2 linked regions of the Exiguobacterium sibiricum 7-3 genome follow. The protein of the gene in region 1 binds, or shares a complex with, the protein of each later gene. Links are inferred from orthologs where the notes say so. Each region holds a gene or a part of one and is shown on either strand. Other genes may lie near its edges.

The links.
Region 2: the proteins of gcvH (region 1) and P402_RS0112890 are in contact, whole or in part, in a crystal structure (PDB 3A7A), measured with the Escherichia coli proteins. The link is inferred for Exiguobacterium sibiricum 7-3 from one-to-one orthologs.

What each region holds. Positions count from the first base shown.
Region 1 is NZ_KK211190.1:711,059-719,389, reverse strand. Bases 3,176-6,082 are described here. They hold gcvH (glycine cleavage system protein GcvH), read right to left. Parts: upstream 4,868-6,082; coding sequence 4,484-4,867; downstream 3,176-4,483. Other genes in these bases: P402_RS0104555 (acyl-CoA dehydrogenase family protein), read right to left, coding at 5,854-6,082; P402_RS0104560 (DinB family protein), read right to left, coding at 5,322-5,777; P402_RS0104565 (arsenate reductase family protein), read right to left, coding at 4,932-5,285; P402_RS0104575 (thioredoxin family protein), read right to left, coding at 4,105-4,383; P402_RS0104580 (class I SAM-dependent methyltransferase), read right to left, coding at 3,176-3,558. Also shown: P402_RS0104600 (methionine ABC transporter ATP-binding protein), read right to left, coding at 1-126; P402_RS0104595 (bifunctional cystathionine gamma-lyase/homocysteine desulfhydrase), read right to left, coding at 373-1,539; P402_RS0104590 (PLP-dependent cysteine synthase family protein), read right to left, coding at 1,532-2,455; P402_RS0104585 (S-ribosylhomocysteine lyase), read right to left, coding at 2,452-2,916; more of P402_RS0104580, read right to left, coding at 2,920-3,175; more of P402_RS0104555, read right to left, coding at 6,083-7,638; P402_RS0104550 (acetyl-CoA C-acetyltransferase), read right to left, coding at 7,635-8,331. UniProt on the Escherichia coli protein: The glycine cleavage system catalyzes the degradation of glycine. The H protein shuttles the methylamine group of glycine from the P protein to the T protein.
Region 2 is NZ_KK211190.1:2,291,247-2,299,439, forward strand. Bases 2,819-5,587 are described here. They hold P402_RS0112890 (lipoate--protein ligase), read right to left. Parts: upstream 4,814-5,587; coding sequence 3,824-4,813; downstream 2,819-3,823. Other genes in these bases: P402_RS0112885 (SDR family oxidoreductase), read right to left, coding at 2,885-3,772; P402_RS0112895 (DsbA family oxidoreductase), read right to left, coding at 4,844-5,527. Also shown: P402_RS0112865 (response regulator transcription factor), read right to left, coding at 1-325; P402_RS17080 (hypothetical protein), read right to left, coding at 452-607; mgsA (methylglyoxal synthase), read right to left, coding at 705-1,139; P402_RS0112880 (fatty acid--CoA ligase family protein), read right to left, coding at 1,215-2,759; P402_RS0112900 (glycerol-3-phosphate dehydrogenase/oxidase), read right to left, coding at 5,665-7,320; glycerol kinase GlpK, read right to left, coding at 7,454-8,193. UniProt on the Escherichia coli protein: Catalyzes both the ATP-dependent activation of exogenously supplied lipoate to lipoyl-AMP and the transfer of the activated lipoyl onto the lipoyl domains of lipoate-dependent enzymes.

The sequences.
Region 1 (8,331 bases):
TGCTCCCGAATAACCGATTATTCCAAAAATTTCACCGCGCTCGATTGTTAAGTCGACATTGACGACGGCTTCAACCGATCCGCGCTTCGAGCGATAAATCTTTCCTACATCCTGTAAGCGAATCAATACTGTCCCTCCTAAACGTAAAAAAAAGTGCGCACGTTTTAGAGCAAACGCGCGCACTTTTTCAGTACACAAAACCATTTGCTCTCATCTTGCAGACATTCGTCTGCTGGAATTAGCACCACTTCGGAATAAATTCCGCGGTTGCCGGGTTTCATCGGGCCAGTCCCTCCACCACTCTCGATAAGAGTTATCGGTATTTAGTTATTTTTAATATAATCTGAATATTAGCAGGGCTTATTTTGCTTGTCAAACAGTTTTTTCTGAAACCGGCTGAAGCAGGCTGAAAGCACGTGCTAAATCTTCTTTCAAGTCTTCTGCATCCTCAAGTCCAACCGAAATCCGGACAAGACCATCCGTAATGCCGAGCTCAGCGCGACGTTCTGCCGGAATCGAGGCATGTGTCATGCGTGCCGGAACAGAAATCAAGCTTTCAACAGCTCCAAGACTCTCAGCCAACGTGAAGAAATGTGTCGCTTCGACGAGTTTCTCCGCGTTTTCCGCTGATCCGACATCAAAGCTGATCATGCCGCCAAAACCAGTCGCCTGTTTTTGTTGTGTCGCATGTCCCGGATGTGTTGGAAGTCCTGGGTAGAAGATGTTTGAGACGACGTCTTGTTCCTGTAAGAACTGAACGAGATCATGTGATGTTTCTTCGATTGCATCCATCCGGATACCAAGCGTCCGTAATCCACGGACGAGCAGGAAGCTGTCCTGCGGTCCAAGAATACCGCCGGTCGAGTTTTGGATGAAGTGAAGATCTTCTCCGAGCTCGTCGCTGTTGACGACGACGAGTCCAGCGACGACGTCCGAGTGACCGCCGATGTATTTTGTCGCGCTGTGCAGAACGATATCTGCACCGAGTGCGAGTGGTTGTTGCAAGTATGGTGTCGCGAATGTGTTATCGACGACGAGTTTCAGGTTATTGCGCTTCGCGATTTCAGCGACAGCCGCGATATCCGTGACTTTCAATAACGGGTTCGTTGGTGTTTCGACATACAACATCTTCGTGTTGTCTTGAACCGCGGCTTCCGTCGCGGCGAGATCCGTCGTATCGACGAATGTCACTTGGATGTTGAATTTCGGTAAGACACGTTGCATCAAACGGAACGTTCCGCCGTAGACGTCATCGGTCATGACGATATGGTCACCTGACTCAAGCAGGTTGAAAACCGCGTGAATCGCAGCCATTCCTGATCCGAAGGCAAAACCACGTGCGCCACCCTCGAGGTCGGCGATCAATCGTTCAATGCTCGTCCGTGTCGGGTTGGCTGTCCGCGAGTATTCGTAGCCTTCTTTTAATTGACCGATTTTCTCTTGTTTGTACGTACTTGTTTGATAGATCGGAGGTGTAACGGCACCTGTTGCTCGATCGACGCCTGTTCCTCCATGAATCAATGCTGTCTTTTTACGCATGTGTCTCGTCCACCTTTTCAAAGATTTGTTGGCTCAAATACCGCTCGGCACTGTCCGCGAAGACGGTGACGATGGTACTGCCGGGAAAACGGTTTGCCAGATCAAGCGCTGCTACGAGTGCCGCACCGGCTGAACTGCCGACGAGCAACCCTTCACGAGCCGCCAATTCATGGACTTTCGTGAATGCATCATGATCCGAAACCGTATGAATTTCATCTACTAAGTCGCGAGAGACGAGACTTGGCCATTTGGCCGTCCCGATGCCTTCCGTCTTGTGCGGTCCGGCTGGTCCCCCATTGAGGACGGAGCCTTCCGGTTCGACGATTGCACCTTTCGTCCCGAGACGTTCTTTTAAATAAGCCGCTGTTCCGGCAAACGTTCCACCTGATCCGCATCCGGCAACGAACCAATCAATCTGATCCAGTTCCGCCATCAGCTCAGGACCAAGTGTCCGCTGATACGTAACCGGATTTTCTTCGTTTTCGAATTGAAGCGGAACATAACTGTTAGGAATCGTTTGTCCGAGTTCTTTTGCTTTATCGATCGCACCCTGCATATCGAGCTCAGTCGGTGTGTTGACGACAGTCGCGCCGAGTGCCCGCATCAACGTCTGTTTCTCCTGGCTGAACTTTTCCGGAACGACACAGATGACCTCTAGATCATATTTTTTGGCGGCGAGCGCCAAACCGATGCCGGTATTCCCGGCTGTCGGTTCGATGATCGTTCCACCTGGTGTCACATATCCTTGTTCGATTGCGGCATCAACGAGTTGAATGCCAAGGCGGTCTTTGACGCTGCCCCCAGGGTTCATCCATTCGAGCTTCGCCAAAATCCGCGTACCAGCAGGCAAATCGAATGAAGTAATCTCGTAAAGCGGCGTATTTCCGACGAGGTCGCGAACTGACTTCGCAATCATCCGAAGACGATGTCCCATTCATCACGACCGGCAAGCATTTTCTCGGCATAGTGCTTCGCTCCTTTAAGGTCGTGGGCGCTTGCGAATCCGCATTGGACTTCGTTTTGCGCTGGAATTTCTTCTGCTGCTAAGACGTCTTGTAATGTCTTCTCAACGAGTTCGCTCATTTTTTCGACAGAATCAAAGTTCATCATCGCCATGTAGAAACCTGTTTGGCAACCCATTGGCGAGACATCGATGACATCATCCGAATAGTTACGGATGTTTTCTGCCAGTAAATGTTCCAGTGTGTGCATCGCACGCATCGGCATTTGCTCGACGTTTGGTTGTGTGAAACGAATGTCGTATTTGACGACTTGGTCAACTTTTCCGTCTTTGTAACCGGCAACGCGAATATATGGTGCTTTGACTTTCGTATGATCCAAGTTAAAGCTTTCTACGTTCATTTTTTTAAGTGTCATGATTTATTCCCCCATTTTCTCGGCTTCTACGAGCCAGACGAAGTGATTGTATTGTGTGAATGTCACGTCAAATCCACGTGACGCAAAAATTTGTTCCATGACCGGAATCAGTGGATAAAACTCACGTTCCAAGTCTTCTGCCAAACCGTTAAATCCTTGTGCTTTCGCTTCAGCGATCGTCTGCAAACGCGCTTCTTCCGATACGAACATCGTGTCGGCGTAGACGATTTTTCCGTCTTCCGGCAAAATCTTCGCCATCAGATCAACTGCTTCTCCCTTTTCCTCATCCGTCAGATGATGAAACGCATAGGTCGAAACAAAACTTTTCGCATGGTCTGCCGTAAAGGACAGGAAGTGTCCGTCCTGTACAGGTAACGTCGGAATCTTATCGATGAGGATTTCCCGCATTTCCGGGCTCGGTTCCACCGCCAAAACGTCTTGATGCCGATCGAGCAACCGTTGGGTCAGGTTCCCTGTTCCAGCCCCGAACTCGACGACCGGTGAGATCGCTTTTGTTGCCACCGTATCTAATATTTCTTCATAACGACGAAAGACTTCTTTGTACTCCGGATCGTGCCCCGTAACCGTGTCGTCGTATGTTGACGCCCACTCTGTAAATACATCCATAAAACGTACTGTCATGCCTGTTCGTCCTCCGTATCTCTTTTTAATTCCGACTAATCGGATATGAATTAAAGTAATTTACCTTAATCGCATTGTAGCAGGGTCATTTCTGATTGGCAAGACGACTGCTCGAAAATCTTTCGAAAACAAAAAAAAGGCGCTGCCGGAGAACCGGCAACACGAATAATGTGGTTAGAAACACTACGAAGGAAAACCCAGCCCTGACACGAACTTCTTCGTTCGTCGTACCAGAGGACGGCGCCCTTTCGACATATAAACCAAACTGTCCTCGCATTCAGATTACCTGCTCCAATCCTGGATGGTCTTTTTGGGCCGCTTCGTCTTTGGGGGACGACTTAAGGGGAGACAAACAAACAACCTAGGATTTTGTTGAGCGGTTCTGTCATGAAAAGAAACAGCCGATTTACATCTCTGCCAGACTTCCTATAAAGTATTTCTAGAAGTTGATATGAATATACCATTCATAATTTAGCATTGTCAATCAATTATTGTAAATATTCCGACAATTTAGCGTAAAGAGAAATCTTTTTTTGATTCCTCTTCTTATTCGGTACAAAACGCAAAGACATTTTGAACCGATTGGAAGGCATAAAGCCTTGATACGACTCGATTATCCTCGATTTTTAATAAAGCGGGAACACTCATGACCTGGGCTTGTTCCAAAAACTCCGGAATGAAATTTCCATTCGCTTGTTGAATCCATTCCCCGTCTTTTGTCGCTTCGACAATCGTAAGCATCCGGCTTGCGATGGCACACGTCCCACACATCGGTGCATAGACATACAAAAAACCGTTTTCTGGTACTGCTATGACTTCCTTCATTAATCCTGTCCTCCCTTCCTATTTCTTATCTTGTGCCAGTATACAGAAAAAAAGACGACGAGGAAACGAAATCGTTTCCTTGTCATCTTTTCGTTAAGTATTACTCGTTGATCATTGATTTGTAAGCAGCAGCGTCCATCAATGCTTCGACTTGTGCTTCGTCTGCGATCTCGATATCGACCATCCAAGCACCTTCGAATGGTGATTCGTTAACGAGTTCCGGGGAATCTGACAGTGATTCATTGATGGCAACGACTTTCCCTGAAATCGGTGCGTACAATTCGGATACCGTTTTAACAGATTCGACTGAACCAAACGGCTCGTTTGCCGAAATCGTATCGCCGACTTCTGGCAGTTCAACGAAGACGATATCGCCAAGTTCATGTTGCGCGAAATCCGTAATACCGATTCGTGCCTTGTTTCCTGTTACTTCGACCCATTCATGCTCTTCCGAATAACGTAGATTGTCTTTGACTTGACTCATTTGCGATTCCCCCTGTGATCTATAGTGGACTAACGCATTCAGTATACCAAATGAACTAGCCTTCTTAATACCATTTTCCGTGATAGAGTTCTTCTTTGAATCCAATCGTCACGTCTTTCCCGTCTGTTACGATCGGTCGTTTGAGCAACATGCCGTCACTCGCGAGCAATTCATATTGCTCCTGTTCCGACAGATTCGGCAGGCGGTCCTTGATGCCTTGCGAACGGTACGATTGACCACTCGTGTTAAAAAACTTCTTCAATGGCTCGCCACTCTTTTGATGAAGTGCCTGAATCGTCTCGGCACTTGGTGTCTCCTCGACGATGTGTTTATAATCGACCTCGACGCCATTTGCCTCAAGTGCCTTTTTTGCTTTGACACACGTACTGCATTTTGGATAGCCATACATAGTTACCATCTTTTCCTCACCTCTGTCTTCAGACTAGCAGATTGGTCAGCCCCGTTTCAAGCGGGCAAGCGCTGCATCGATTTGATCTTGATGATGGTGATCGTGTGCAATGAAGGAGGCGACAAACGATTTCGGCCGGAATGTGCCTTCATACGTCCGTTCATATTGCTCGTCCGTCAACCGATCGAGCTGCGCGATCAATTCCTGCCGCACGGCAATCGCTTTTCTCAACAAGGCGAGTGCATCGATGTGATGGGCATATTCGACCGCCAGACGATTGAACTCATCGTAGTCGGTTTCAACCAGCGTCAACGGTTCATCCGGTAATTTCGACACCGCATGATCGAGGTAATACCGATCCCATAAAAACAGATGACTGACACATTCCTGGATCGTCCATTTATCGATTGCGAGCGGCAACCGCCATTCTTCATCCGAAAGCCGCTCCAACGATTTATAGTAATCGACGGCAAATTGAAGTTCTGTTACGTCTTGTCGCATGCCTGCTCCCTCCTTCAATGTAAAAAATTCGCCTTTACAGAGATTTTCCCTGCAAAGGCGAATCGGTAAACCTGACTTAGACAGTATATTTGTTGGCTTCGATCAAGCGTTTCGCAATCAGACGTTTTGTTCCGATCGAGTTGATTGGCTGGTACCGGCTGAACTTCTTCAGTGCCGAGAGCAACATCCGTAACTCGTCGCCGCTTGCTGCCGCGTACAATGTTTCCTTCGCGTCCCGCTCAACGCCTTCAAACGCTTGTTGTGCAAAGACCTCCGTATAACGGATTTTCAGTTCGTTCTTCTCGACGCCTTTTGCAGCAATCGCTTTTTCCGTCCGGACGATCGCCGACTCCAGCGCATAGATTGCACTCATGATGTCAGCCGTGTTCGCGAGGATTTCCTGCTCGCCTTGGAGCTTGTCCTGATACTTCTGAACGGCCGTTCCAGCCGTCAGCAGGAAGATCTTTTTCATCATCGCAAGCAAATGACGTTCACGGTCAAGAGGTTCCGATCCGACTTCCGTCGGCATGAAGCTCATGACTTCCTGTTGCAGACGTTGCGCTTCTGCGAGGAGCGGTAAGTCGCCTTTCATTGCTTTCTTCAGCAACGTGCCCGGTACGAGCAGACGGTTGATTTCGTTTGTTCCTTCGAAGATCCGGTTGATCCGTGAATCACGGTACATGTTCTCGACTTCGTATTCGGCCATGAAGCCGTAACCACCGTGAATCTGGACCGCTTCGTCGATGACATAATCAAACGTTTCCGAAGCGAAGACTTTGTTCATTGAGCATTCAATCGCGTATTCGGCAATCGCATCCGCGATTTTCTTGCCGTCTTTGCTCTCTTCTTCCGACAACTGATCGAGACTGTCCTGGAACAATCCGCCTGTCCGATAGACCGAACTTTCCATCGCATAAGTCTGCGCCGACATCGTCGCCAGCTTTTCCTGAATCAATGGGAACGAGCTGATTGGTGTTTTGAATTGTTTGCGTTCGTTCGCATACTGGACCGCAAGATCAATCGCACGTTTTGATGAACCGACCGCACCGACCGCTAATTTATAACGACCGACGTTCAAGATGTTAAAGGCGATGACGTGTCCGCGACCGATTTCACCAAGGACGTTTTCAACCGGCACTTCCGCATCTTGTAAGATTAGCGTCCGTGTTGACGATCCTTTGATCCCCATCTTTTGTTCTTCGAGTCCGGTTGAGACACCTGGATACTCGCCTTCGACGAGGAACGCCGTAAATTTATCACCGTCGATTTTTGCGTAGACGACGAACAGACTGGCGAAGCCGGCGTTCGTGATCCATTGTTTTTCCCCGTTCAAGATATAGTGCGTTCCGGCTTCATTCAAGACTGCCGTTGTCTTCGCACCGAGGGCATCCGAGCCTGAGCCCGGTTCTGTCAACGCGTAAGACGCGATCCATTCACCGGAAGACAGTTTCGGGAGATATTTTTGTTTTTGTTCTTCGTTCCCGAAGAAGACGATTGGCAATGAACCAATCCCGACGTGGGCACCATAACTGAGGGCAAACGAGCGACCACGGGCAAACTTCTCCGTGATGATTGAAGACGAAATTTTATCCATCTGATAGCCGCCGTATGCTTCCGGGACATCAGCACCGAGCAAGCCGAGCTCGCCTGCTTCGCGCAGGAGACCGACCGACAATTCGAACTCATGTTTTTCAATCCGGTCAAGAACCGGTACGACACGGTCTTCGACGAACTTCGCCGTCATGTCACCAATCATTTTGTGTTCTTCCGAAAAATCTTCCGGTGTAAAGAGACGATCCGCTTGTAACTCATCCAGTACAAAACTTCCACCTTTAATCAATTCGTTTGTTGTTTGGCTCATTGTCCTGTTCCTCCTTCAACTAGTTCGAATACACCGGCAGCACCCATGCCGCCGCCAATACACATCGAGACGACGCCGTATTGGACGTTCCGTCGTTTCATTTCATGCAAAAGTGTTAACGTCAGTTTCGTTCCTGTACAACCGAGCGGATGACCGAGCGCAATCGCGCCGCCGTTGACGTTGACGATGTCTTCGTTCAGTCCGAGTTCCCGGATGACACCGAGTGACTGGGATGCAAAGGCTTCGTTTAATTCAATCAATCCGACATCTTCGAGCGTGATGCCAGCGAGTTCAAGTGCCTTTGGAATCGCGACGACCGGTCCGATTCCCATGACTTCCGGACGGACACCACCGACGGCAAACGATTTGAACTTTCCGAGAATCGGCAGTCCTTGGCGTTCCGCTTCTTCGCGTTCCATGATCAAGACGGCAGCAGCACCGTCTGATGTCTGAGACGAGTTGCCCGCTGTGACACTGCCGCCGAGGCGGAATGCCGGACGGAGCTTGGCGAGACCTTCCGATGATGAATCGGCGCGGACACCTTCGTCATGTTCGACGACCCACGTCTTTTCTTCAATCTTCAACTCATCGTTGACGTATTGTTCCGTGACCGTCACCGGGACGATTTCGTCGACGAACTTGCCGGACGCAATCGCAGCGGCTGCTTTTTGATGGCTTTTCAGGGCAAAGGCA
Region 2 (8,193 bases), 1.6 Mb from region 1 along the record:
GTTCCCGCGGCAAAAACGGTTTAGCGATGTAATCGTCCGATCCCATCTCCAGTCCAATGATTTTATCAATGTCTTCATCCCGGGCCGAAATAAAGATGACCGGTGTCGTTTCGTCGTGCGCTTTAATCCGTTTGATCAACTGAAAACCGTCCAAATCCGGCAACATGATGTCAAGTATCCACAAATCAGGTTTTTCAATGATGGCAGATGCTGCCGCTTCCCCTGATGTAAACGATTTTACTTGCCAACCTTCCTGCTCCAAATACTTGACCAAGACGCGGTTCAAGTTCACCTCATCGTCAACTAAATAAATCGTATGCATCATCATCACTCCTGCTTAAGTTCTTTTTTTTCAGTGTAACAAAGGATTTCCGCAGAATTATGGGAGAATCTAAAATTATACAAAAAAACGCTCTTTTCTGAAGAAAAGAGCGGCGTACATTAGAACTAATTATTTTACAAGGCGCAACGATGGATATGTCGCACGTTCTACATGTGTTTTTGTGTTTGCCGATACATGACGGCGTTCCGTTTTCACTACGTGTGTCAGGAACGTGGCACCGCCACCAAGTAAGACGGTTACACCAGCCATTAAAATAATCTCCATTGTTTTCGCCACCCTTTTCTATCGCAATTGATAATCAGTATCATCCTCAAGATGACTATATCATGCTTGATAGAAAATGAGAAGCATTCTCAGATAATTAATCGGTTAAAAATTTCCGTTGTTCTTCTTCATGACGTTTCCGAATGATATCACGCCATTGAAACGCTCCCTGTTCCAACCCATTAATCAAGATTTCGGCGGTTCCGACATTTGTCGCAAGTGGTAAATCATAGACGTCACACAATCGGATCAAAGCCGATACGTCCGGTTCATGCGGTTGGGCCGTCAGAGGATCCCGCAGAAAAATGACGATATCAATTTCTCCCCGAGCGACCATCGCTCCGATTTCCTGATCTCCTCCAAGCGGTCCCGATTTACAGCGGTGGACCGTTAATCCTGTTGCCTCCATGATTCGTTGTCCTGTCGTACCTGTGGCATATAAAGTATTTTTGTCAAAATAAGCTTCATACGCCCGTGTAAACATCATCATCTCGTCTTTTTTTTCATCATGTGCAATTAAAGCAATATTCATTTCCTCTCCCCCTCCTTACCTATATGCACGCAAAAAGAACTTCAGAAACCTGAAGTTCTTTTTGCTATATTTAAATTATGAATTGGTTGGTTGTTTTTTTAATACAGTCCGTAAAATCTTACCGGTTGTATTCCGTGGCAATTGATCAATGAATTCAATGCGTGTCGGGCACTTATACTTTGCGAGTGAAATGGCACAGAAATCGAGGACTTCCGTTTCGGTCAACGGTTCACGCAAGACAACAAACGCCTTCACTGCTTCGCCCATTTCTTCATCCGGTATACCGATGACAGCTGCTTCGACAATCGATGGATGTTGATATAAGATTTCCTCGACTTCACGGGGATAGACATTATATCCGCCGACGATAATCATATCTTTTTTCCGGTCGACGATATAAAAGTATCCATCCTCGTCTTGTCTTGCTAAATCACCGGTGTAGAGCCATCCTTCTTTTAGCGTCGCTTGTGTTTCTTCAGGCATTTTGTAGTATCCGGTCATGATGTTCGGACCACGCACGATCAATTCTCCGACTTGACCAATCGGAACTTCCTGTCCGAGCTCGTCGACGACCTTGTTTTCAACGTCGATGATCGAAGGTCCGATCGATCCTGGCTTTTGCACACCATCCAAAGGATTGAAACAGGTGACGGGAGAAGCTTCTGACAGACCGTATCCTTCAAGGATATGGCAGTTAAAGGTTTGGTCAAATGCTTGAAGCAACGGCACCGGTAAACTGGCTCCACCTGAAACGAACAACCGGATCGAGTCAAACGCACTTGTATATTCCGGATGCGCTTTTACTGTCTGTAACAGGAAGTTATACATCGTCGGTACACCAGCAAAAATCGTTACCTGTTCTTTTTTCGCCAGTTCAAACGTCTCCTGTGGTGAAAAACGAGAGGCGATGATAACCGTCGCCCCGTGTGCCAGTGACGCATTGACGACGACCGTCAAACAAAAGACATGAAACATCGGTAACACAGCGAGTGTCCGGTCCTGTTCCGAGACATGTAAGTATTCCCCGATGGAACGTGCATTGGAAGTCAGGTTTCGATGTGATAACATCGCTCCTTTTGGTTTCCCTGTCGTCCCGCTCGTATACAGGATGACGGCGGTCTCATCCATTTCATACGTCACTTCTTGAATCGGATGTTCAATCTCTAACCAACGTTCAAGCGTCGTGAACTGAACATTTCCAAGGTGTTCTTCAGGACCGACTTGACCGTTAAACGGAACGGAGACGACGACGGCAAGATGCGGTAAATGAACCAATCGCTCTTTTGCCGCTTCAACGAGAGGTGCGATTCCTAGAATTCCTTTGACATCCCCGTTCATTAAGATGTAACCGAGTTCATCCGGCGTATAGGTCGGATTGATCGGGATGGCAACCGCTCCCTGCTTCATGACAGCATAATAACCAATCAAGAAAGCCGGACTATTCCCAAGTATTAGAGCAACGTGATCCCCTTTTCGAATTCCATGTGACTCGAGTGCTCCGGCGGCCCGGTGAAACTTCTCAACAAATTCACGATAACTGACTGCGACATCTTCAAATACGTAGGCGATGCTATCCGGACGTTGCCGAGCCGTTTCTTCCACCGAATGAATCAATCCCATCATAACTAGCTTCCCCCTTCGAATGAATAACCGTTCATTTTTAATGCAAAAAAAATCCATACATGACGTGTCCGCCTGTATGGATAGTGTAGCATTTTATGGAAACGTTTTCACGTTCTTTCTTTTTAACCGTTAACGATGACGCCACCGTTTAGATGCAGGACTTGACCGGTCATATAACTTGAATCGTTACAAGCTAAGAAGACATAGGCTGAAGCCATTTCTGCCGGTTGTCCAGGACGATCCATAGGTGTATTTTTACCAAATGTTTTTACAGATTCATCAGGGAATGTATCTGTGATCAACGGTGTCCAAATCGGACCCGGTGCAACCGCATTGACACGGATTCCCTGTTTCGCAAGGTTCATCGACAGACTGCGTGTAAAGCTGACGATGGCTCCTTTTGTCGACGAATAATCGATTAACAGTGAGTTTCCTTCATACGCTGTCGAAGAAGTCGTATTGATGATGGCTGAGCCGAGCGTCAAGTGAGGTAAGGCGGCGCGTGCTAAACGCATCATTCCGAAAATATTCGTTTTGAATGTTTTTTCCATGGACTCATCCGTGATGTCGAGCAACGAATCTTCCGGTTTTTGCATACTGGCATTGTTGACGACGATATCAAGACGACCAAAACGGTCGATGGTTTTTTTGACGAGTTCTTCACAATAGGCACCGTCTCCGATGTCTCCTTGCGAAAGTAACACTTCGCCACCGAGTTCTTCGAGACGGGCTTTTGTTTCTTCGGCACCTTCTTTGTCGCCGTAAAACGCGATGACGATTTTAGCACCTTCTAATGTATAAGCAATCGAGATGGCCCGTCCAATTCCTGAATTCCCACCTGTCACGATTGCGACTTTCCCTTTTAATTTTCCGGCAGCACGGTAATCGTCCCGCTCATAATACGGCAACGGCTGTTGATCTTCCGTTTTCGGTAGTCCCTCGGAAACTTTTTCAAAATTGATGAAGTCGTTTAATGTACCCTCTAAAAAGTTATCTTTATTGTAGCCCATGAAAAAAGCTCCCCCTATGCAAGTTGATAGAGAGAGTTTTCCCAAAAAAGCTTATGCTAAAACGTCAAGCACTTCGTCCAGCTCCACGGCACCAAAATATTTCTTTAATTCGTACTGACTCAAGACTTCGCGTAACGAAGACCGGTCATACCGTTTTCCTTCTAATGCCCGGGCGATTTCTGACGCGTCCTCAACCCCGAAGAAGTCTCCGTAAATTTTCGCTTCCTCGATGATTCCTTTTTTCACATTCAACCGGAAATCAATCGTTCCGATCGGGAATCGTTTTTTATGGATCACATCAAACTTCGGTGATTTACCGAAATTCCAATCCCAATTTCCGTAACGTTCCGCTGAAATCGCATGAACTTTTGCCCAATCTTCATCCGTTAAGACGTAACGTTCCATCTCTTTTCCTTCATAAATCGATTCAAGGAGATGTTCGACGAATTCATCCATCGTCAATGGCTCTGTCAAAAATTCCGAAATGTTCGCGACCCGGCTGCGGACCGATTTGATTCCTTTTGAGCGCATTTTTTCTTCACTGACGACCAATGCATTGACGACTTCTTCAATGTTCGAATCAAGCATCAATGTACCATGGCTGAACATCCGGCCTTTTGTCGTAAACTGTGCGTTTCCGCTGATTTTACGGGTTCCGACATGAATGTCATTACGACCGGAAAGCTCTGCTTCGACACCCAATTTGTGCAGTGCTTTTACGACCGGCTCCGTGAATTTTTTATAGTTGTTGAATGAATCTCCATCATCTTTCGTCAGGAAACTGAAGTTCAGATTGCCGAGATCGTGGTAAACGGCACCGCCGCCTGACAGGCGACGAACCACATGAATCCCGTTTTCCTCAACGTATTTTAAGTTGACTTCCTCGTTCGTATTTTGGTTTTTACCGACGATAATCGACGGACCGTTGATGTAGAACAGGAAATAATCTTCTTCGCTGACATTTAAATTATTTAAAATAAAGTCCTCGACAGCAAGATTGATCCGTGCATCGTGGATATCTGGATGGAAAATGAATTTCATAAGTTTCATGTACTCCTTTAACAAGCAAATTTAGTTACAGCCGTCGACTCCGCAGGCATCACCTTCAGCTACGATTTCTACCTTTTGTTCCTGCTGCATCCGGTCCAACACTTGGCTGAAGGCTTCAACAGGCTGTGCTCCTGAAATCGCATACTTCCGGTCGAATACAAAGAACGGTACACCGGTCACACCTAGTTCACGAGCCATGTCTTCTTCTTGACGTACTTCATCAGAAGATTCGTCAGATGCGAGAAATGCCTCGACGGTTGCTGTCTCCAGTCCAGCTTCGGTCGCAATCCGCGTCAAAATCGAATCATCATTTAAATTTTCACCGTTCATGAAATAGGCTTGGAACAATCCTTCTGATACTTCATCCATTTTATCATGTTTTTTAGCGAGTTGAGTCAGGCGGTGAGCTTTAAATGTGTTTGCCGGAATGACACGATCCATTTCGTATGTCAGACCGTCTGTCTTCGCGGAATCAACGACTCCTTGTGACATTGATCGCGCTTGTTCAACGGATGTTCCGTACTTCGCCGCTAAAATTTCATACAGCCCCATCGTCGGTGTTTCAGGTGCTGCCGGGTCAAGCTCAAAACTTTTGAACTCTACCTCGACGTTCGTTGCACCATTTGCCTCAATTGCCTTTTCCAAACGTTTTTTACCGATATAACAAAACGGACATGCGTAATCTGACCAGACTTCTACTTTCATCTTGTTCCATCTCCTTCATATAGATATCATGTACGTTTAGCATAATCGCCCGAACGTTTGCTTGCAATGAATCTGATTTCATATGACAGCAAAAAACTCCTTTGCCGAAAGCAAAGGAGTTTTTGTCGAACAAGTATTTATTCTGTGACGAGTGCGTGAGCCGCATCCTCAATTTCGATATCGAGTTCTTTTGTATACTCTGCTGTTTGCGCAGGTGTCCAGTTCAAGTGACGAGCCATCTCTTTGATGACCGCTTCTTTATACTGACGTGCCCAAGCAATATCAAAGAAGACAGCGCCAGTACGTCGGATGAAGAAATCGATTGGACGTGCCACCATTTCGTGGTTGATTCCGTAATGAAGCTGTGCATAGACATCACGCGGTAATTCTGTTTCAGCCGCATCATACGCTGCCGCATATTCAAGAACGACCGGCACGTTTGAGCCATATCGTTTCGCAAGGAATAACACTTCTTCTGATGTTAATCCGTTTGCTGGTGCTTGTGATTTCAAGAACTTCGCGTATCCAGCTGCCCCTCCGACATGACCGCCTGAAATCGGCATGTTTTTTGTTGCACACCGTGCATAGGCACGGTTTGTTTCTTGTTTTAATAATTTGGCGACAAGGTCAACGACATGCTCACCCATTTTACGATAGCCAGTCAGTTTTCCGCCGGCAATCGTAATCAAACCGGATTCAGACTGCCATACTTCGTCTTTCCGCGAAATTTCAGACGGGTCTTTTCCTTGTTCATAAATCAATGGACGAACACCAGCCCAGCTTGATTCTACATCTTCCGCTGTCACTTTCACTTCAGGGAACATGTAATGAATCGCATCGAGGACATACTCTTGATCTTCGACTGTAAACTTCGGATGTGATGTGTCTTTGTCAAAGAACGTATCTGTTGTTCCAACATAAGCTTTTCCGTCGCGTGGAATGGCAAAAATCATCCGGCCATCCGGTGTATCAAAGTAGACTGCTTGTTTCAGCGGGAATTTTGACTGATCGATGACGACGTGAACCCCTTTTGTCAAACGCAGTTGTTTTCCGACTTTCGAACCGTCTTTTTCACGCAATTCATCGACCCAAGGACCGGTTGCATTCACGACTTTCTTCGCACGAATTTCATGTACGTCTCCTGTCGCGAGATCCGTCACACGCATTCCGACGACTTTTCCGTTTTCATACAGAATTTCTTCCGCTTTCGTGTAGTTGACGACACGTGCTCCGTGAGCAACTGCTTCTTTCATGACTTCGATCGTTAAACGGGCATCATCTGTCCGATACTCAACGTAGTAGCCGCCGCCTTTTAGACCGTCTTGTTTCACAAGCGGCTCTTTTGCCAATGTTTCTTTTGCCGACAACATCGAACGCCACTCTGAACGCTTAACGCCTGCCAAGAAATCATAAACACGTAACCCGATTGACGTACTGAACGGTCCGAACGTACCGCCTTTATGCATCGGTAACAACATCCATTCCGGTGTCGTAACGTGTGGTCCGTTTTCATAAACGATGGCCCGTTCTTTCCCGACTTCGGCAACCATTTGGATTTCGAATTGTTTCAAATAACGTAAACCACCATGAACCAATTTCGTTGAACGGCTTGACGTTCCCGCTGCAAAGTCTTGCATCTCAACGAGTCCAATCTTCATGCCACGTGACGCGGCATCAAGTGCGATCCCAGCTCCCGTGATTCCTCCACCTACGACAAGTAGATCAAGTTCTTCACGCGTTAATCGATTGTAGACCTCTGCACGGTTTTTGCTTGAAAATTGTTGGTTTGCCATGAATAGTTCCTCCTGTATGGGTTCGAAAAAAAAGAGACCACAACAAACAGACTGACGGTGTCAACTGTTGCTGTGGTCTCTCCATATTCTCCGACCGGTTTATTAACTTGTACCTAATATAACATATGTCACATCATTTAAACAACATCGCCGCTTGAACAGCTTTTTTCCATCCAGCGTAAAGATCTTCGCTCTCTGCTTCCGCCATATCCATCTCAAAGCGACGATCCATCTTCCAGTGGGCTGAAATCTGTTTTTGATTCTCAAAGAATCCAACAGCTAGTCCTGCAAGATATGCTGCCCCGAGGGCCGTCGTTTCATTAATTTCCGGACGCTCGACCGGTGCTTGGATGATATCACTCTGGAATTGCATGAGGAAATCATTTTTAACGGCACCACCATCGACACGTAAGGCAGACATTTCGATTCCGGAATCCTGTTCCATCGCTGTCAAGACGTCACGCGTCTGATATGCCAGCGATTCAAGTGTCGCCCGGATGAAGTGTTCTTTTTCCGTTCCCCGCGTCAGACCGAAGACTGCACCACGGACATCACTGTCCCAGTACGGTGTCCCGAGACCGACGAATGCAGGAACGACGTAGACCCCGTCTGAAGACGTCACACGCGTCGCGTAAGCTTCTGTTTCCTTCGCATCGTTAATCAGGCGAAGACCATCTCGTAACCATTGAATCGCTGAACCTGCCACAAAAATACTGCCTTCGAGCGCATACTGGACTTTTCCGTCGATTCCCCACGCAATCGTCGTCAAGAGACCGTGTTCCGATGTCACAGCTTTGTCGCCCGTATTCAGCAACATGAAACATCCTGTTCCGTATGTGTTTTTCGCCATTCCTTTTTCGAAACAAGCTTGAC